3 regions of the Cryobacterium sp. MDB2-A-1 genome follow, and region 3 is predicted to be linked to each of the others. Evidence: predicted binding sites of a transcription regulator. Region 3 holds the regulator's gene; each other region holds the start of a gene.
What was found. Region 3 encodes HspR, which represses chaperone genes until heat shock. Its sites were predicted from a motif close to AAGTTGAGTCNNNNNGACTCAACTT; they were not measured.

Region 1 (6,852 bases), on a different contig from region 3:
CCGTCCTGGTAGAAGCGCCAGTAGACGAGGTATTCGTAGTTCGCGACGGTGACGTGGAAGGAGACGACGAGGCGACGCATCCGCCGTACCTCCGATCCGCCATCGTGGTCGACGTGCTTCCAGAGCACGGCGTTGTCCTCTTCGTGGATGCAGATGGCGTTGGGAATCGAGTATGGTTCGCCGGCGCTGTTGTGCAGCACGGCGTCGAGGTAGCGGATCTCGCCGAGGCAATCGCAGCCCAGTTCGAGTGAGGTCGTCATGAAGCCCAGGCCCCACTCGCCGATATCGAAAGCCGTGCGACGGAAATGATCGACGCTCGGATCCCGGTAGGGCACGACCATTTCGGCGAAGGAGAGCCGGTTGGCGATCGGGCGGACGCGCTCGCCGTCCCGGTAACTCACCTCGTGCAGCGTCATGCCCTCCCGGTAGTTGAAGCCGACCCGGAGCGACCAGTTCTGCCACTCGACCCGGTGGCCGGTGACGGTGAAGCTCGGCCCCTCTGCCTGCACGATGTCGAGCGGCCTCAGCGGAGGCCGCCGGCTCAGATCGCGGATGCGAGGAGGGATGAGATGCGGCACGTATTCGCCCATCACGGCCGGGCGGTCGACCGCGAACGAGTCCTCGACGTCGAGGAGTTCCATCGTGTTGACGTCGATCACGAAGTGCAGTCCGCTCACCGGTCCGGCATAGGGGTTGGCGCCCGCCTCCGCGCGCACCCAGACGTCGGACCAGCCGATCCTCCTGCCCCGGAATCGCTCAGGGATGACGGCGTCACCGTAGGTCCAGGTGTCGATGAAGACGTTGTCGAGATCGGTGATGTCCCGGCTGGCGAGGGCGGCGACGACGTCCGGGTGCGCGCGGAGAGCCGCATCCGCTTCGTCCCACTCGTCGACCGTGAAGTTGGCCTGCACGCCCGGCACCGTGGTCCAGTCGAGCAGGGCGTCTGCGCTGAGGGAGACGACCGCCACCCAGGTGCTGTTCTCGGCCCGGTTCAGCACGACGAGCCGGGCGAGGCGCTCGGGCACCGCACCGGCACGATCGAAGGCGGACCTGGCGTGCCGGCCCGGCTCGACGAGTTCGATCGAGGCGAAGCGCCAGCCCGGTCCGACACCGCGCTCGCGGCCGACGATGGCTGCGGCCGCGGTGAACTCATCGGCCGTCAGTGGGTCGAGGGGATGGAAGGTCATCGGGGCTCCTCATCATCGAAGGCGTGTCTCGGCGGCGCTGTCGCCTGCCGCCGTTTGCGGTCATTATGGCACCGGTGCCGCCGGACGCGAGTGCTGGCGCCGAGCGTCGCCAGCCTCTAAACTTGAGTCGACGCGACTCAGCTTTGTTTGTCGGCGGGCTGTCGCACGAGAGAGAGGAACTTCCCATGCAAGCAGGCCAGCAGCCGCCCCAGGAAGAGGCGAAGTCTGCGCTCGAGAAGTACGGCGTGAACCTCACCGAGATCGCGAAGAGCGGCAAGCTCGACCCCGTGATCGGGCGGGACGCCGAGATTCGCCGCGTGAGCCAGGTGCTCACCCGCCGCACCAAGAACAACCCGGTGCTGATCGGCGAACCCGGTGTCGGGAAGACCGCCGTTGTCGAGGGTCTCGCCCAGCGGATCGTGGCCGGCGACGTGGCCGACTCACTCAAGGGCAAGCAGCTCGTGGCGCTCGACCTCGCCGCCCTCGTGGCCGGGGCGAAGTACCGCGGCGAGTTCGAGGAGCGGCTGAAGGCCGTGCTCAAGGAGATCAACGACGCCGAGGGTCAGATCATCACCTTCGTCGACGAACTGCACACCCTGATGGGTGCGGGCGGCGGGGAGGGCTCTGTCGCGGCATCCAACATGCTCAAGCCGATGCTCGCCCGCGGCGAACTGCGCCTGATCGGAGCGACGACGCTCAACGAATACCGCGAGTTCATCGAGAAGGACGCCGCCCTCGAGCGGCGCTTCCAGCCGGTGCTCGTCGACGAGCCGAGCGTGGAGGACACGGTCGCGATCCTGCGCGGCCTCAAGGAGCGCTACGAGGCGCACCACAAGGTGTCGATCGCGGATGCCGCTCTCGTCGCGGCCGCGTCCCTCTCGAACCGGTACATCACCGCCCGTCAGCTGCCGGACAAGGCCATCGACCTGATCGACGAGGCCGCGAGCCGGTTGCGGATGGAGATCGATTCCGCCCCCGTCGAGATCGACGAGCTGCGCCGCAGCGTCGACCGGCTCAAGCTCGAGGAGCTGGCCCTCAAGAAGGAGAAGGACGACGCCTCCCGCCAGAGGCTCGAGAAGCTGCGGGCCGACCTGCTCGAACGTGAGGACACCCTGAAGGGACTGCAGGCCCGGTGGGACAAGGAACGCGCCTCGCTCAACCGGGTCGGCGAGCTCAAGACCCGACTCGACACCGCGCGGAGTGAATCGGAGCGGGCCCAGCGCGAGGGCAACCTCGAACGCGCCTCCCGGCTGCTCTACGGCGACATCCCCGTGATGGAACGCGAACTCGCCGCCGCCGAGCAGGCAGAGTCCGACGGACCGCGGATGGTCAACGACCAGGTCACCGCGGAGGACATCGCTGCCGTCGTCGCGATGTGGACGGGTATTCCCGTCGGTCGCCTGCTCCAGGGCGAGACCGAGAAGCTGCTCAACCTCGAGGGCGAGCTCGCGCATCGGCTGATCGGCCAGAAGCGCGCCGTGCGCGCGGTCGCAGACGCGGTGCGTCGCAGCCGGGCCGGCATCTCCGACCCCGACCGGCCGACCGGCTCGTTCCTGTTCCTCGGACCGACCGGCGTGGGCAAGACCGAGCTCGCCAAGGCGCTCGCCGAGTTCCTCTTCGACGACGAGAAGGCCATGATCCGCATCGACATGAGCGAGTACGGCGAGAAGTTCTCGGTGTCCCGCCTGGTCGGGGCGCCTCCCGGCTACGTCGGCTACGAGCAGGGCGGGCAGCTCACCGAGGCGGTGCGCCGGCGCCCGTATTCGGTGATCCTGTTCGACGAGGTCGAGAAGGCGCATCCCGAGATCTTCGACGTGCTGCTGCAGGTGCTCGACGACGGGCGCCTCACCGACGGCCAGGGCCGCACCGTCGACTTCCGCAACACCATCCTCGTGCTGACGTCGAACCTCGGCTCGGCGTTCCTGATCGACCCGACGCTCAGCACCGAGCAAAAGGAGGAAGCCGTGCAGCTGCTCGTGCGGCAGACCTTCAAGCCGGAATTCGTGAACCGGCTCGACGACATCGTCGTCTTCCAGTCGCTGTCGATGGAGGACCTCGGCCAGATCGTGGAGCTCATGATCGACCGGCTCGAGAAGCGCCTCGTGGAGCGCCGCCTCGAACTGGCCGTGACGCCGCGGGCGCGCACCTGGCTCTCCGAACGCGGCTACGACCCGATGTACGGCGCCCGCCCACTGCGGCGGCTCATGCAGACCGAGATCGACGACCGGCTCGCGACCGCGATCCTCTCCGGCAAGGTGCGCGACGGTGACACCGTGCTCGTGGACCTCGCGGCCGATGGCGACTCCCTCACGGTCGCGCCTGCGCCCGCTGTGCCGGTGCCGCCGCATCCGCTCGACGAGGCCGACCTCTAGAGCGCCGGCCCGTATCATCGCGAGAGCGGGTGAGGCGTCGTTTTCGCACCCTGAAACCGACGATTCACCCGCTTTCGCGGTCAGCGGAACGGGGGCTGGGCGACGGCGTGCCGGCGAGGTCGGGAACTAGGCTCGGAGCATGCGTGCAACTGTGATCTATGGCGAGCGGGACATCCGCCTCGAAGAAGTACCCGACCCGATTCTCTCGACCGGCGGTGACGCGATCGTGCGCGTCGTCGCAGCCTGCGTGTGCGGCTCCGACCTGTGGCCGTACCGCGGCGTGCAGCCGACCAAGGAGCCGCACCGGATCGGCCACGAATTCGTCGGCGTTGTCGAGGAAATCGGCGCAGACGTCACCACGATCAAGGTCGGCGACTTCGTCATCGCGCCGTTCTACGACTGCGACAACACGTGTATCAACTGCCGGAACGGCGTGAGCACCTCCTGCCTGCACGGCGGCTGGTGGGGTGCTGACGACCGGCTCGGCGGCTTCGCCGACGGCGCCCAGGGCGAGCGCGTCCGCGTGCCGCACGCGGACGGTTCCCTCGTCGCGACACCGTCCCAGCCGACGGATGCCCAGATCCCGGGCCTGCTGACCCTCGCAGATGTGATGGGCACCGGGCACCACGCCGCGGTCTCCGCGGGAGTGACCCCGGGCAGCACCGTCGTCGTCGTGGGTGACGGCGCCGTGGGCCTGTGTGCGATCCTCGCCGCGAAGCGCCTCGGGGCCTCACGGATCGTCGCCATGTCCCGGCACGCCTCGCGGCAGGTCGTCGCGCGCGAATTCGGCGCGACTGACATCGTCGAGGAGCGTGGCGCCGAGGGCGTCGCGAAGATCCACGAGATGTTCGACGGCATCGGCGCGGACTTCGTGCTCGAGTGCGTCGGAACCAAGGAATCGATGGAGCAAGCTGTCGCATCGGCCCGACCCGGCGGAATGGTCGGTTACGTGGGCGTGCCCACCGGTGGCCCGATTGCCATGCAGCCCCTCTTCGGCCGCAATGTCGGGATCAACGGCGGTGTCGCATCCGTGCGCGGCTACATCGAGGAACTGCTGCCGGAGGTGCTCTCCGGGGCGATCAACCCGGGCCGTGTCTTCGACCTGGAGCTGCCGCTCGCCGACGTCGCCGAGGCGTACGCCGCGATGGACGAGCGCCGCGCGATCAAGGTCCTCCTCCGCCCCTAACCCGCCCGGAACCCGCCGCTCGCAGCGTTCCTGGCCGCGAGAGTACGAAAAAGGCCCCTTCGCTTCGCGTGAAGGGGCCTTTTTCGTACTCTCGCGGGGGAAGCGGGGTGGGTCAGTCGTTGGCGAGCAGGAGCTCGGTGAGGGGCTTGCGGGTGCGCGGCGCGATCTCACGGGCGTAGAGCTCGGGGGAGAGGGCGTCGACGTCACCGAGGACACCGAGGACGGTCACCGAGACGACGGCGAGGTCGGACGTGAGGCCGAAGGCCTCGGCGATCGCCGCGCCGTCGATGCCGCCGAGCTGGTGGGTGTACAGCCCCTCTTCCTGGGCCTGGATGGTGAGGTGCGCGACCGCCTGGCCGAGGTCGTAGCGGGCCCACGGGTTCTCGCGGGTCTCGTCGATCGGCAGATGCGCGATGTTCACGATGAGCACGGACGCGGCATCCGCCCAGGACTTGTTGAAGCCCATCAGGCCCTCGTATACCTTGGCGAAGCTCGCGGTGCCGCGGCGCGCGACGATGAAGCGGGCCGGCTGGATGTTGCTCGCGGACGGGGCCCAGCGGGCGGCCTCGAGAAGCGTTGTGAGGGTCGTCTCGTCGATGACCGCGGTCGGGTCGAAGCCGCGCGGGCTCCATCGTCCGGAGAGCGCGGGGAGAAGGGGCGACGTCGTGTCGGCGGCGCGGCTGAGGGTGTCGGTGATGAGGGTCATGTGCCCGTCTTTCGTCTGGAGCGTGTGGGTGTCCGGGGCAACGTTGACCCGCTCTCTTCAACGCGCGAGCGCCGCGTCGTTATTCCATGCACACGCATACTGCGCGGCCGTGTGTCGCTTTGTGTCGCGAAAGCGGGTGAATCGTCGGTCTCAGCGCGGGATAACGACGATTCACCCGCTTTCGCGGGTTGGGCCGGGCCGGGTGGCGGGTGGGGCGGGCGTTAGGCGGGGGTGGCGGCGATGAGGTTGTCCCGCACCTGGCGGCGCAGCACCTTGCCCATCATCGAGCGGGGGAGCTCCTCGACCTCGACGATGCGCCGCGGCACCTTGTACGCCGAGAGCCGGGTGCGGCAGTACTCACGCAGGGCGTCGACGTCGAGCGCGGCGCCGTCGGTGAGCACGATCGCGGCGACGACGTCCTCGCCGCCGTTCTTGCTCGCGATGCCCACGACGGCGGCGTCGGCGACGTTGGGGTGTGAGAGCAGAGCGGCTTCGACCTCGGACGGCGACACGTTGAACCCGCCCGTGATGATGAGTTCCTTGATGCGGTCGACGATGGTGACGAAGCCGTCGGCGGAGACGCGCACGATGTCGCCGGTGCGGAGCCAGCCGCCCTCGAGGAGCACCTTGGCGGTCTCGCTCGGCTGGTCCCAGTAACCGGAGAAGACCTGCGGGCCGCGGACGAGCAACTCGCCCTCTTCCTCGACACCGCGGTCGATCGACGGGTCCTTCGGGTCGACGACGCGGATCTCTGTGCTCGGGAACGGCACTCCAACGGTACCTGGGCGGCGGCTCGGGCCGATCGGGTTTCCGATGGCGATCGGCGAGGCCTCGGTCATGCCGTACCCCTCGACGAGGAGCCCGCCGGTGGCGGACTCCCAGCGTTCGACGATCGAGACGGGCAGGCTCATCGCGCCAGAGATCGAGAAGCGGATGCTCCGCAGGCTCACGTTCCGTTTCTCGGCAGCGGTGACCAGCCGGTCGTAGATCGGCGGGACCGCGGGAAGGAAGGTCGGCGGAGTGTGCTTCGCGGCGTCCAGCAGCAGGTTCTCATCGAACTTCGGGAACAGTACGAGCCGGGCCCCTGTCGCCATCGCGAAGGTGAGGCAGAGGGTGAGGCCGTAGGCGTGGAACATCGGCAGGACGGCGTAGAAGACCTCCTGGCCGGGGGTGAGACCGGGCACCCACGCCTCGCCCTGGAGCGCGTTGGCCCGCAGGTTCGAGTGGGTGAGGATCGCGCCCTTCGGGGTGCCGGTCGTGCCGCTGGTGTACTGCAGAACCGCGGTGTCGCCGAGGGCCGGTCGCGGGTGGTTGTGGCGGAGCTTGCGGGCGCGCACGAGGGAGGACCACTCGATGGCGTCCTTCGGCAGCTCGGAGACGGTGAGTGCGTCTCGCGAGGAC
Region 2 (6,852 bases), on a different contig from region 3:
GCCGAAGCCGTTGTCGGCCCCGCCATCGATCTGGGCGGTGAAGCCGAGGGCGCCGCTCCGGCTGGCGAGGAATTCGGAGCCGAGGTTGGAGGTCATGATGATGACCGTGTTCCGGAAGTCGACGGTGCGACCCTGGCCGTCGGTCAGGCGGCCGTCGTCGAGCACCTGCAACAGCAGGTTGAACACGTCGGGGTGGGCCTTCTCGATCTCGTCGAGCAGGATCACCGAGTACGGGTTCCTGCGCACGCGCTCGGTCAACTGCCCGGCCTCGTCGTAGCCGACGTAGCCGGGAGGGGACCCGACGAGCCGGCTCACGGTGTGCCGTTCGCCGAACTCGCTCATGTCGAAGCGCACCATCGCGTGCTCGTCGCCGAACAACGATTCAGCGAGGGCCTTGGCGAGCTCTGTCTTACCGACGCCCGTCGGCCCGAGGAACAGGAAGCTGCCGACGGGTCGGCCGGCATCGTTCATGCCCGTGCGATTGCGGCGCACCGCCTTGGCGATGAGCGTGACGGCGTCGTCCTGTCCGACGACGCGTTCGTGCAGCTCGGCCTCGAGCAGGCCGAGGCGGGAACGGTCGTCCGCGGTGAGCCGGGCGACGGGTATGCCCGTCGCGCGGGCAATGACGCCGGCGATCTCGGCCTCGCCGACGACGGCCTCTGCTGCAACGGCCTGGGCGGGGTCTTCCTGGAGCTGCAGCTGTGCCTGGACCGTCTCGATCTCGTCCCGGAGCCGGGAGGCCTCCTCGTATTGTTCGGTGAGGACGGCGGCGCTCTTCGCCTCCTCGAGTGTCACCACGCGCGCACGCAGGGCCTCGAGGGCCTCACGGTCGGGCAGGGAGCCGAGGGTCAGGCGCAGCCGGGCACCGGCCTGGTCGATCAGGTCGATGGCCTTGTCGGGCAGGAACCGGTCGGACACGTAGCGTGCGGAAAGCTCGACGGCGGCACGCAGCGCCTCGTCGGTGTAGCGCACGCCGTGGTGCTCTTCGTAGCGGCCGCGCAGCCCCGCAAGGATGCTCACCGCGTCGTCGATGCTCGGCTCGCCGACCCGCACGGTCTGGAAACGGCGTTCGAGGGCCGGGTCCTTCTCGACCTTCCGGTACTCCTTGAGCGTCGTCGCGCCGATCACGTGCAACTCACCGCGCGCCAGCCGCGGCTTGAGGATGTTTCCGGCGTCCATGCCGCCGTCGCCGGATCCGCCGGCGCCGACGACCGTGTGCAGCTCGTCGATGAAGATCACGAGCTCGCCGCTGTGCGCGGTGATCTCGTCCATGGTCTTACCGAGGCGTTCCTCGAAGTCGCCGCGGTACCGGGTCCCGGCGACCATCGCCGCGAGGTCGAGTGCCACGACGCGCTTGCCGCGCAGTTGCTCCGGCACGGTTCCCGCCACGATGGCCTGCGCGAGCCCTTCGACGACGGCGGTCTTGCCGACGCCGGCCTCGCCGATCAGAACCGGGTTGTTCTTGGTGCGCCGGGAGAGGATCTCGATCGTCTGTTCGATCTCGTCGGCACGGCCGATCACCGGGTCGAGTTTCCCGTCGCGGGCCCGGGCCGTGAGGTCGGTGCCGTAGGTGTCGAGCATCGGCGTTTCCGAAGCGGATGCCGGGGCAGGGTCCTGGCCCGTCGCATCCGCCTGCGGCTCGCGTGCACCGGCCTGCAGGGATTCCTGGGTGACGCCGGCCGCAGCGAGGACCTGGCCGGCCGGGGAGTCCTCGTTCACCACGAAGGCGAAGAAGAGATGTTCGGGGTCGATGTAGGTCGACCCGAAGGCGCGCGCGATCTGGTGCGCGTCGAGGAGGGCGCGCTGGGCGGAGGGGGTGAGTCCCGGCGTCGCGTCTCCGGTCGGGGCAGAGCGCTCCGGCAGGCGCTGCTCGGCGGCCAGGGCGAGGGCCGCGGGGTCTGCGCCGGCATTCCGGATCGCCTGGGCGGCCGGTTCGCGCAGGACGAGGACCCGGAGAATGTGCAGGACGTCGACGTGGGAGTGCCCGTGCTCGACCGCGTACTGGGCGGCCTCGGCGAGCACCTCGTGGGTGCGGCGGCTGAGCAGCCGGGTGATGTCGATCGGGCGCCCTGTTGGTGCAGCACCCTGCTGGCCCTGCAGGTAGCGGGCGATGAACTCGTCGAACGAACCGTTACCGGAATCCGCGGGACCGAAGAATGTAGGCACGAGACCTCCTGATCTTGAAACTTGAGTGCTATTGACTCAACTCAACGTCAGGCCGTGGGTTTCATTCCCGCCTCATGCTGGGAAACCCCCGGTTACGCGGTCGGCGAACGGAGTGCGAACAGGCCCAGAGGTTCAGGCCCCGAGGATGCCGCGCGCCACGACGACGACGGTCACGGCCGCGACGCCCAGCGCGATCAGGACCAGGCCCCGGCCGTGCACGCCAGCGGGCATGACCCGGAGCGCGCGCATCGAGTATGCGAGCCCGACGAGGACAGCGATGACTCCCCAGAACGGGAGCACGAGAGCGAGGACGAATCCGGCGAGGGTGATCCAGAATCCGAGCGAGCGCCCGGGTGTCTTCGTCCAGTCGGCACGCGGCGCGCCGAGGGCGATCAGTCGGTTGTCCTGCATGTTCGCGCGCGGATCGTCCACTGTCAGCCCCCGTTGTTTCGAGTACCAGTCTGCCACGCGGCGGGATCGTTCAGCGCGATCGTTCAGCGGGATCGTTCAGCTGGGCTCAGAGCCACCGAGGCGGGTCGGCCGGAGTCCCGGCGCTCGAACCCACGCCGGAACCGCCACGCCCGGTCGCCCACTGGACGAGGCCAGCGAGGCTGCCGGACACGACGATGGGATGCGCGGAATGGAGGTCGCCGAACCTGCGCTCGTCGTGGGAATCAGTGACGGAGAGCACGAGGTCTCCCCCGTCACCCCGGGTCGCCCAGGCCGAGGTGATCTCGGTGAGCAGGCGATCGAGCACCTCGACCGGCACGTCGGCGAAGGATGCGCCGGTCGCGAGGTCGATCGTGTGCACCCAGAGTTCCTGGTTGCGCATCCACACGGTCTCGGACACGGCGATCTCCCGGCCGCTCGGGGTCCGGACCGGGTGGCTCCACGCCTCGGGGGTGAGCCGGCGCCACGCGGCGTCGAGCTGGATGGTCGCGACGTCGAAGAGGGTCCGCAGGGCGTCGCGGTCGAGCTCGGCCCCGGCGGCGATGTCGCTGTCGCGAGCCGCGTTCGAGACGTACATCGGCGTTTCGACGTCGGTGCGCGCCCAGGTCACGAGTCGTACGATGCCCCTCGCGTTATATGCGACATGGGCGATCACGTGACGGCGGCTCCAGCCGGGCAACAGCGAGTCGCCGTCGAGGTCGACGTTCGACAACCCGTTGAGCTCGTGCGCGAAGAACGCGGTCGCGCGACGAGCGAGCAGGAGTTGCGCGAGCAGCTCGGGATCAGCGGAGAGAGCGGTAGGTGCGGGCATTCCCCCATTCTCGCAGGGAACCGGTCAGATCGAGGGCTGGAATCCGCCCGTCGGACTGAAGGACGCGTCGATCGTGAACGGGTCGCGCACGGAATTCGAGCGATCGGATGCCGCGATGAGAGCCGCGAGTTCCCCGGCCGCCCTGTCGATGCGGTCGGGCAGCGTCTTGACCGTGTCCGCGCCGCTTCCCCAGTCCTCCGATGCGGCGAACACCGCGGTGGTGGCGACGACCGCGTGCAGGTAGGTGAACATCGGGCGGATGGCGTAGTCAAGGGCCAGGGAATGGCGTGCGGTGCCCGCCGTCGCCGCGATGACCGTCGGCATGTCGGTCAGCGACCGGTTGTCGATGACGTCGAAGAACGACTTGAAGAGGCCGCTCGCGCTGGTCGTGAAGATCGGGGTGACGGCGATGAGCCCGTCCGCGCCGGTCACGGCTTCGATCACCGCATCGAGCTTCGGGCTCGGGAACCCGGTGAGCATGTTGTTCATCACGTCGAGGGCGACGTCGCGCAGTTCGAAGATCCTGACCTCGGCGGGGATGCCTTTCTCGGCCAGGCGGGAGGAGGTCGCCTCCGCAAGACGGTCGGCGAGCATCCTCGTCGAGGACGGCTGGCTGAGTCCTGCGGTGACGACGGCGATGGTACGGGTGCGTTCCGTCATGGCTAGGCCACCTCGACCGGAGCGCCGACGGATGCGCCGACGGGAGCCGCGGCCGCCGCAGCGACGAGCGACGCGTGGGTGGGGGCATCCGGAACCGTTGCCGGACGGTTCTTCGCGAACTCGCGGCGCAGCACGGGCACAACCTCTTCACCGAGCAGATCGAGCTGTTCGAGAACGGTCTTGAGCGGCAGTCCGGCGTGGTCCATCAGGAACAGCTGGCGCTGGTAGTCGCCCACGTAGTCCCGGAAGCCGAGAGTGCGGTCGATGACTTCCTGCGGGCTGCCGACGGTGAGCGGCGTCTGCGAGGTGAATTCCTCGAGGCTCGGGCCGTGGCCGTAGACGGGCGCGTTGTCGAAGTACGGGCGGAACTCCTTCACGGCGTCCTGCGAGTTCTTGCGCATGAAGACCTGGCCGCCGAGTCCGACGATCGCCTGCTCGGCGGTGCCGTGGCCGTAGTGCTCGAAGCGCTGGCGATAGAACCCGACCATTTTCGCGGTGTGCGAGGCCGGCCAGAAGATGTGGTTGGCGAAGAAGCCGTCGCCGTAGAATGCGGCCTGCTCGGCGATCTCCGGGGTGCGGATGCTGCCGTGCCAGACGAACGGCGCGACGCCGTCCAGGGGGCGGGGCGTCGACTGGAAGCCCTGCAGCGGGGTGCGGAACTGGCCCTCCCAGTCCACGAATTCCTCGGTCCAGAGCCGGCGCAGGAGCGCGTAGTTCTCGAGCGCGAGGGGAATGCCCTGGCGGATGTCCTGGCCGAACCACGGGTAGACCGGGCCGGTGTTGCCGCGGCCGAGGGTCAGGTCCACCCGGCCGTCGGCGACGTGCTGGAGCATCGCGAAGTCTTCGGCGATCTTGACCGGGTCACTCGTCGTGATCAGGGTCGTCGCCGTGGAGAGGATGATGCGCTCGGTCTTGGCCGCGATGTAGCCGAGCATCGTGGTCGGGCTCGAGGGCACGAAGGGCGGATTGTGGTGCTCACCGGTTGCAAACACGTCGAGTCCGACTTCTTCGACCTTCTGGGCGATCGTCAGGATCGCCTTGATGCGCTCCTGCTCGGTCGGGGTACGGCCGGTGGTCGGGTCGGTTGTCAGGTCCCCGACCGAAAAGATTCCGAACTGCATGGTCAGCCTCTCTGAGTGTTCACTGCATTTTCTCGGGCAGTATTTTCAATGCATTTGCATGGATATCGTACCCAACCTCGATCGGGGGTTTCCTATTCCCGCACGACAGAGACCTCGCCTGAGACACGGTGATACTCAGAAATATCTCATGGATCGCCGATATCCGGCCGTTGACATCTCGGAGTGAATCACATAATGTTTCTCCAAAGTTCCTCCGCCCGATGAAGTGCTTCAGGATCCCCGTCGGCCGTTCGGTAACCCGCCGTACTGCCGCACCCGAGAAACCGCTTCATCACGGAAGGACCACTGATGCGGGAACGACTCCAGGCTTCGCCTCACGTCGGTTCGCGACATCATCCGCTGCGCCGCCCATCGGCCCACACCACGCGCTGAGAGCGCTCACCAGGAACGCCCGGCACCACTGCCGGTTGTCCCCGGTTCGCTCGCCGCCGCAGCAGCTCCCCCACACTCACCCCAGAGAAAGAATTGGGTATCCCCATGAACCACGAATCCTCCGACCTGCCGCAGAAGTCCGAACACGCGGAGAACTACGAGCACACCGAGCACACCGAGCGCACCGAGCGCACCGAGAACGTCGCGTACACCGAGAGCCTGAAGCACGCCGACGAACCCGAGCACGGCCAGACCCTGGCACCGTCGGAGGTGGGCAGCATGTTCTCCGAGTACCGGCGTCGCCAGCTGAACATCTTCCGCGAACGCGAATCGACCCTCGAGCTCGACGACACCGCGATCTAGCACACAGCGATCTGGCGGGGCTCAGCAGGCCCGGTCACCGGGCTCCGTGCACCAGGTCCAGGACGGCACGCAACTCGCTGGCCTCGATCTGGCCCGGGGCGCTCGAGGCTCCGACGGAACCGAAGGTGACACAGGAACCGAAGGTCTCCCCGGCCAGCCTCGACACCACGCCGAGTCCCCCCATGGACATCGCGATCACCGGGCGCCGGGCCTGCTCGGCGACGAACTCGGCGGTCGCGTCCATCAGGGTGAGGACATCGCGCGGGCTCGACGGCATCACCGCGAGCTTGAGCACATCCGCCCCGAGTGCCTGCTGCTCCGCGAAGCGTGCGAGAATCTCGGCCCGCGGCGGCGTGGACTCGAAGTCGTGCGAGGACATCACGACGAGGACGCCCGTCTCGTGGGCCGCGCTCACGATGCGGAGCAGGCACGACCGCTCGGTGAAGAGTTCGACGTCGACCGCATCGACCCCGGCGGCGATCGCCAGCCCGAGCAGGTCGGCGTAGGCCTCCGGGAGGATGTCCCGCTGCCCGCCTTCCCGTTTCGTGCGGAAGGTGAAGATCACCGGGACGCCCTCCGGAAGGGCAGCACGCACGACGGCGATCGCTTCCCGGACGGCCGCTGGGATATCCGATTCGGAGAAGAAGTCGATCCGGAGTTCGACGAGGTCATAGTCCCCGGCGATGAGTCCGGAGGCGGCCGCCGCGAGTTCGGCGATCGTCGCCCCGACCAACGGAACGCAGATCTGCGGCCTGCCCTCGCCGAGCACGATCGAGCGCATCCGCACAGAGGACCGTGCCGTCGCGCCGGTCATGAGGCCTCTCCCCCTGCCGGGGAGTGCGCGGGCGCAAGGCCGACGGCCGACCGCATGGCAGCGCGGATGCCCGC
Region 3 (6,852 bases):
TTGGAAGTGGTCCCGCTTGAGGCCGGTAAGCGCTTCGGCTTTCCGAACCTGTGGGGTGACTTAGATGACTTTACGGTGAACCGTGGGGGGCCGCAACTCCCGGTCACATCCCGGGCGTGTCGGACAGATTGCACCTCTGTTTCGGGAAGGTTTCGCGCCCCTGAAGGCCTCCCGAAACCCTGCGGCTGCCTACCGTCGCACCGAGACCGTGACCGTGAACTTGGCGTTCCGGCCGACCTGATGCGTCGGCCCGACCAGGCGGGTGAGCGCCGGCCGGTAGCCGAGGTGTGTGTTCCACACCGTCCAGAGCTCACCGCCGGGCCGGAGCACCCGCGCGGCGTCAGCGAAGAGCTTGAGCGCGATGCCGGCATGCACGGAGGATCCGATGTGGAACGGCGGATTCAACAGGATCAACTCACTGGAAGCATCCGCCTGGGATCCGAGCGCATCGTCACGCACGACCGTGACCCGATCGGCGACCCCGTTGGCGATCATGGTGGCCCCGGCGGATGCGACGGCGGCGGCCGACTGGTCGCTCGCGATCATCGTGAGTCCGGTTCGGCGTAGCGCGAGCGCGGCCGCGAGCACGCCCGTGCCACAGCCGAGGTCGATCGCGCGGACGGCATCCGGTTTCATACGGTCAAGGAACTCGAGCAGGTACCGGGTTCCGATGTCGATCGTGGTGCCGGCGAACGCGGCGCCGTGCGCGCACACGGTCAGACCCAGGTCGTCATGCCTGCTGACGTGCGGCCAGGCCTGGCTCGCCTGTTCCGTCGCCCGGAGGGGACCGGAGGCACGCAAGACCCGGGACTTCTGCCGGGCCGGGGAGACGTGGAGCCGCTCGAAGTGCCGTGCGAGGACCTCGTTCATGGCCGGGGTCATGTGCTTGAGCCGCCCGCCGGCGACAACGACGACCGCGGGATCGGCGTACCGGGCGATCGCCTCGACGATCTCGTCGAGGGCAGCGAGGCTGCGGGGCAGCTGGAGGAGGACAAGGATTGCGCCGGACAGGAGCTCGTGGCCCAGTGGGAACGAGCGGTAGCGGTCGGTGAGGCCGAACTCGTCGGCATTCCGGGCCAGGGCCGCCTCGCCCGAGAGCGCGTCCTGGTGCACGCGGATTCCGGTGGCCCCGAAGAGCGCAGCCGCGCCGAGGGTGAGGGCGCCATACCGGTCCTCGACGACAACGAGCCGTTCGGCGGGAAGGCTCTCTGCCGCCTCGTCGAGGATCAGACGGTCGCTCGCGTCGACGGCAAAAAGGTTGGAGGCCTCGACGTCGGGGAAACGCCGGAGCGCGGCGAAGTCGAACGCAGTGGGGTCGAACGCAGTGGGGTCGAACGCAGTGGGGTCGGGCGCCACGGGATCAGCGGCCGTCAAGCGGGCGCCAGATGACCACCTGGTTCGCGCGGCGGGTTCTGGTGCCCGCGCGCATCGAGATGACCTCACCGGCCGAGCCGGCCGCGAAGACGCGGCGACCCGACCGGTTCAGCAGTTCATCGGCGAGGGCCGCTTCGAGTTCGCGCAAACGCGATTCGAGGCGGCGCACGTGGTCCTCGAGCGCGATGATCCTCCGGATGCCCTCGAGGCTCACGCCTTCGGCACCCAGCTCCGCGATTTCGCGCAGTTTCACCACATCACGCATCGAATACCGGCGAGACCGGCCCGGGGTGCGGTCCGGACTCACCAGTCCCAGGCGATCGTACTGTCGCAGCGTCTGCGGGTGCATGCCCGCAAGCTCTGCGGCCGTCGAAATGACGAACACCCGGGAGTTCTCGTCCACCGTCAGTCTCTCGCTCTCGCCAGCAGTTCGTCGCGCGGGTTCTCGTCGGGAAGGGCCGCCGCGAAAGCAGCGAGCTTCTCCTCGGCGTCCTTCGACAGGTGCGACGGCACCGCGACCTGGACCTCGGCGAGCAAGTCGCCGGTGCCCTTCGGAGTCACAACGCCGCGTCCCTTGACCCGCAGGACCCGCCCGCTCGGTGTGCCGGGGGCGATGCGCAGTTTGACCGGCGCTCCACCCAGGGTCGGCACTTCGATCGTCGCGCCGAGAGCTGCCTCGACGAACGTCACGGGCACGTGCAGCCTCAGGTTCAGGCCGTCACGCTCGAAGACGGGGTGCTTGCGCACCGTCACGGTGAGGACGATGTCACCGGCCTCGCCGCCGTCCGGGCTGTGCTGGCCCTGGCCGCGGAGCTTGATCTTCTGCCCGTCGGCGACGCCGGCGGGAATCCTGACCTTGATGGCCCGGCCATCCTGCGTCTGCAGGGTGATCTGGTCGCCGTGGGTCGCGGTGATGAAGTCGACGGTCGTGGATGCGATCACGTCCCGCCCGCGGGTCGGTCCGCCGTAACCGCGGAAACCTCCCGTGGACGTTCCGAAACCGCCGCCGCCGGCGCCGCCCCGGCCGAACATGCCGCCGAGCAGGTCGTCAAACCCGCCCTGCTGCTGGTAGGAGTAGCCCTGTTGCCGGGCACCCCCACCGAACATGCCGCCGAAGACGTCGTCGAAGCCGCCACCCTGCTGGGCGCCTCCGCCACCGGGGGCGGTGAAGCGTGCTCCACCGCCCATGGCCCGCACAGCGTCGTATTCCTTCCGCTGTGCGGGGTCGCCGATCACCGAGTGCGCCTCGCTGATTTCCTTGAACTTCGCTTCGGCCGCAGGATTGCCCGGATTGGAGTCCGGGTGATACTTGCGGGCGAGCTTGCGATAGGCCTTCTTGAGGTCGGCCGGCGTCACGTCTTTCGAGACGCCGAGGACCTTGTAAAAGTCTTTGTCGAACCAGTCCTGGCTAGCCATCGCTCGGTACCTGGACTACGACCTTGGCAACACGCAGCAGCGTCGAGCCCAGGAAATAGCCGGTCTCGACCACCTCGCCGACCGTGTCGACCGTCACATCGGGCGTAGGCATCTGGAAGATGGCCTCATGCACGGTGGGGTCGAACGGTTCGCCGACCGTGCCGAACGGCTTCACGCCGAGGCGCTCCACGCTCGTGCGCAGTTTGGCTGCGATGGTGCTGAATGCGGTGTCTGCGACGAGGTCGCCGTGCTTCTCGGCACGGTCCAGGTCGTCGAGCACCGGGATCAGGCCCTTGACGACGTCCACGGTCACGCGCTCACGCTCGATCTCGCGGTTCGCCTCGGTGCGCTTGCGATAGTTCGCGTACTCGGCGGTGACCCGCTTGAGGTCGGCGAGATGTTCACTCGTCGGCTCTGCGACCTCGCGCGTGGCGGCGTCCAGGATGTCCTGGACCGTCAGCTCGTCTTCCTCGATGCCCTCAGCGGATGCAGCGGCCTCGGATTCGGCGGACGCCTCGGCTGCCGCAGATTCCTCCGCGGCGACCGGCTCCACCTCTTCGTCGGACGGCCCGTTGACCGGACCCTTGTCCTTGGCCATTACTTCTTGGTTTCTTCCTCGTCGTCGACAACCTCGGCGTCAACCACGTCTTCGTCGGACTTGCCCGCGTCAGCGGTCGGTTCGCCGGATTCGGTGGGGGGCGTCGCGGCATCCGCCTGGCTCGACTTGTAGATGGCCTCGCCGATCTTGCCCTGGCTCTCGTTGAGCTTGTCGAACGCGGTCTTGACCGCGGCCTCGTCGTCTCCGGCGAGCGCAGACTTGAGCGCGTCGACGTCGGCCTGGACCTCGGTCTTGACCTCGGCCGGGAGCTTCTCGTCGTTTTCCTTGAGGAGCTTCTCGATCGAGTACGCGAGCTGCTCGGCGGTGTTGCGGGTCTCGGCGGTTTCGCGACGACGCTTGTCTTCTGCGGCGTGCTCTTCGCCCTCGCGCACCATGCGCTCGATGTCTTCCTTCGCGAGCGAGGAACCGCCCGTGATGGTCATGGACTGCTCCTTGCCGGTGCCCTTGTCCTTGGCGGACACGTGCACGATGCCGTTGGCGTCGAGGTCGAAGGTGACCTCGACCTGCGGGATGCCGCGCGGGGCCGGTGCGATACCGGTCAGCTCGAAGGTGCCGAGGTTCTTGTTGTCGCGGGTGAACTCGCGCTCGCCCTGGAAGACCTGGATCGCGACGGACGGCTGGTTGTCGTCTGCCGTGGTGAAGGTCTCGCTGCGCTTGGTCGGGATGGCCGTGTTGCGCTCGATGAGGCGCGTCATGATGCCGCCCTTGGTCTCGATGCCGAGGCTCAGCGGGGTGACGTCGATCAGGAGGACGTCCTTGCGCTCGCCCTTCAGCACACCGGCCTGGAGTGCGGCGCCGACGGCGACGACCTCGTCCGGGTTGACGCCCTTGTTCGGGTCCTTGCCGCCGGTCTCGCTCTTGACGAGCTCGTAGACGGCGGGCATACGCGTCGAACCACCGACGAGCACGACGTGGGCGATGTCGCCCACCTTGACGCCGGCTTCACGGATGACGTCCTGGAACGGCTTCTTGGTGCGGTCGAGGAGGTCTTCGGTCATCTTCTCGAACTGGGCGCGGGTCAGCGTCTCGTCGAGGTTGGCCGGGCCGTTCTCGGTCAGGGAGAGGTACGGCAGCTGGATGCTCGTGGACATGCTGCTGGAGAGTTCCTTCTTGGCCTGCTCCGCGGCTTCCTTGAGGCGCTGCTTGGCGATCTTGTCCTTGGAGACGTCGACGCCGGTGGTTTCCTTGAACTTCTTGATCAGGTAGTCGACGATGCGCTGGTCCCAGTCGTCGCCGCCGAGGCGGTTGTCACCGGCGGTCGAACGCACCTGGATGGTCGAGAAGTCGTCGTCCTTGCCCACCTCGAGGAGCGAGACGTCGAAGGTTCCGCCGCCGAGGTCGAAGACCAGGATGAGCTCGTCTTCCTTGCCCTTGTCCAGGCCGTAAGCGAGTGCTGCTGCGGTCGGCTCGTTGATGATGCGGAGCACGTTGAGGCCCGAGATCTCTCCGGCCTCCTTCGTGGCCTGGCGCTCGGCGTCGTTGAAGTACGCGGGGACGGTGATGACGGCATCCGTCACCTTGTCGCCGAGGTACTGCTCGGCGTCGCGCTTCAGCTTGGCGAGGATGCGGGCGGAGATCTCCTGCGGGGTGTACTTCTTGTCGTCGATGCCGACGGTCCAGTCGGTGCCCATGTGGCGCTTGACGGAAGAAATGGTGCGGTCGACGTTGGTGACAGCCTGGCGCTTGGCGGTCTCACCGACGAGAACCTCGCCGTCCTTGGTGAATGCGACGACGGACGGGGTGGTGCGGAAGCCTTCGGCGTTCGCGATGACGGTGGGTTCTCCACCCTCGAGGACGGCCACCACCGAGTTGGTGGTTCCGAGGTCGATGCCTACTGCACGGGCCATGTGTGCGTTCTCCTTCAAAGTGTGAGCTCAACGGGACAATCGGTATGATCGACCAGAGTTGAGCGGTATTGACTCAAGTGTGGCACCGCCCGAAATCGGAGTCAAGCCAGCCAGCTGAAAGTTGAGTGTGAGTGACTCAACTTTGGATTCCCGATCAATTTCCCCACTGTTCCCCGGCGACCACTACTCTGAGCGCATGACTGGGACAGCGGAACAGCGCGGCACGGCAGATCACCCCACCCCGGCCGGGCGCGGCGTGATCGCCTGGAGCCTCTGGGACGGCGGTTCGGCCGCATTCAACGCCGTCGTCACGACCTTCGTCTTCACGGTGTACCTCACCGGGTCGTCGTTCGGCGACAAGGATGTCATCTCGGCCCAGCTCGGCTGGGCGCTCGCGATCGCAGGCCTGCTCGTGGCCCTGCTCGCGCCGATCACGGGGCAGCGCTCCGATGCCTCCGGTCGCCGGAAACTCTGGCTCGGCGTGAACACCTTCATCGTCGTCGGCCTCACCGCCGCGATGTTCTTCGTGCAGGCCTCGCCCGACTTCCTGCTGCTCGGACTGATCCTCCTCGCCGCCGGGACCGTGTTCTACGAATTCGCGACCGTCAACTACAACTCGATGCTCGGCCAGGTCTCCACGCCGAAGACGATCGGCAGGGTCAGCGGATTCGGCTGGTCGATGGGCTACTTCGGCGGCATCGTGCTGCTGCTCATCCTTTACTTCGGCTTCATCCACCCCGACGTCGGTCTTTTCGGCGTCACCGACGCAAACGGGCTGTCGGTGCGGGTGTCAATGCTCATCGCGGCAGCCTGGTTCGGCCTGTTCGCCCTGCCGCTGCTCTTCCGGGTGCCCGAGTACGCGGCTCCCACCGCCGCCCGGCGCGAGCGGGTCGGCTTCTTCCGCTCCTATGTACTGCTCGGGCGCGACGTGGCCGCACTCTGGCGCGGCGACCGCCAGCTGGCGCTCTTCCTGATCGCGAGCGCGGTCTTCCGCGACGGCCTCACCGGGGTGTTCCAGTTCGGCGGCATCCTCGCGGCCGGCACCTTCGGTTTCTCGAGCGGCGACGTGATCATCTTCGCGATCGTCGCCAACGTCATCGCCGGCATCTCCACCGTGCTCGTCGGCCGCCTCGACGACCGCCTCGGGGCCAAGAACGTGATGGTGGTCGCCCTGTCCGGTACCATCGTCGCCGGCCTCGCCGTCTTCTTCTTCGCCACCGGCGGCGCGACCATGTTCTGGATCTTCGGCCTGCTGATGTGCGTGTTCGTCGGCCCGGCCCAGTCCGCGAGCCGCAGCTTCCTCGCCCGTGGCATCCCGGCCGGGCGCGAGGGCGAGATCTTCGGCCTCTACGCGACGACCGGCAAGGCGGCGACCTTCCTCGCACCAACGCTCTTCGCCCTGTTCGTCAGCGTCTCGGGCAGCCAGGTCTGGGGCATCCTCGGCATCGCGCTCGTGCTCCTGGTCGGGCTGCTGATGCTGATCCCGGTGAAGGCGAAGCAGCACCCGCTCGGGTAGCTGGGCGATCTCTGTTCATCGACTGGACATCCGCTGTGATCTCGCCCACGGGCGGCATCTTTGTCAGGCTGGAGAGATGA

Region 1: E3O39_RS15895 (ATP-dependent Clp protease ATP-binding subunit) is a predicted target of HspR. The motif match lies at 1,307-1,331, and genes of this name have one in related genera.
Region 2: E3O39_RS13385 (ATP-dependent Clp protease ATP-binding subunit) is a predicted target of HspR. The motif match lies at 2,185-2,209, and genes of this name have one in related genera.

The regions. Positions count from the first base shown of each region.
Region 1 is NZ_SOFK01000041.1:119,426-126,277, reverse strand. Features, by position in the region: gene E3O39_RS15900 (primary-amine oxidase) at 1-1,187, opposite strand, end outside; gene E3O39_RS15895 (ATP-dependent Clp protease ATP-binding subunit) at 1,373-3,559, shown strand; gene E3O39_RS15890 (zinc-dependent alcohol dehydrogenase family protein) at 3,699-4,745, shown strand; gene E3O39_RS15885 (nitroreductase family protein) at 4,858-5,451, opposite strand; gene E3O39_RS15880 (long-chain-fatty-acid--CoA ligase) at 5,673-6,852, opposite strand, start outside.
Region 2 is NZ_SOFK01000032.1:16,310-23,161, reverse strand. Features, by position in the region: gene E3O39_RS13385 (ATP-dependent Clp protease ATP-binding subunit) at 1-2,166, opposite strand, end outside; gene E3O39_RS13380 (hypothetical protein) at 2,299-2,598, opposite strand; gene E3O39_RS13375 (maleylpyruvate isomerase family mycothiol-dependent enzyme) at 2,684-3,427, opposite strand; gene E3O39_RS13370 (FMN reductase) at 3,452-4,087, opposite strand; gene E3O39_RS13365 (LLM class flavin-dependent oxidoreductase) at 4,090-5,208, opposite strand; gene E3O39_RS13360 (hypothetical protein) at 5,707-5,964, shown strand; gene aroD (type I 3-dehydroquinate dehydratase) at 5,999-6,778, opposite strand; gene E3O39_RS13350 (shikimate dehydrogenase) at 6,775-6,852, opposite strand, start outside.
Region 3 is NZ_SOFK01000030.1:225-7,076, forward strand. Features, by position in the region: gene E3O39_RS11860 (methyltransferase) at 190-1,356, opposite strand; gene E3O39_RS11865 (heat shock protein transcriptional repressor HspR) at 1,361-1,777, opposite strand; gene E3O39_RS11870 (DnaJ C-terminal domain-containing protein) at 1,780-2,790, opposite strand; gene E3O39_RS11875 (nucleotide exchange factor GrpE) at 2,783-3,388, opposite strand; gene dnaK (molecular chaperone DnaK) at 3,388-5,256, opposite strand; gene E3O39_RS11885 (MFS transporter) at 5,453-6,772, shown strand; gene E3O39_RS11890 (isocitrate lyase/phosphoenolpyruvate mutase family protein) at 6,849-6,852, shown strand, end outside.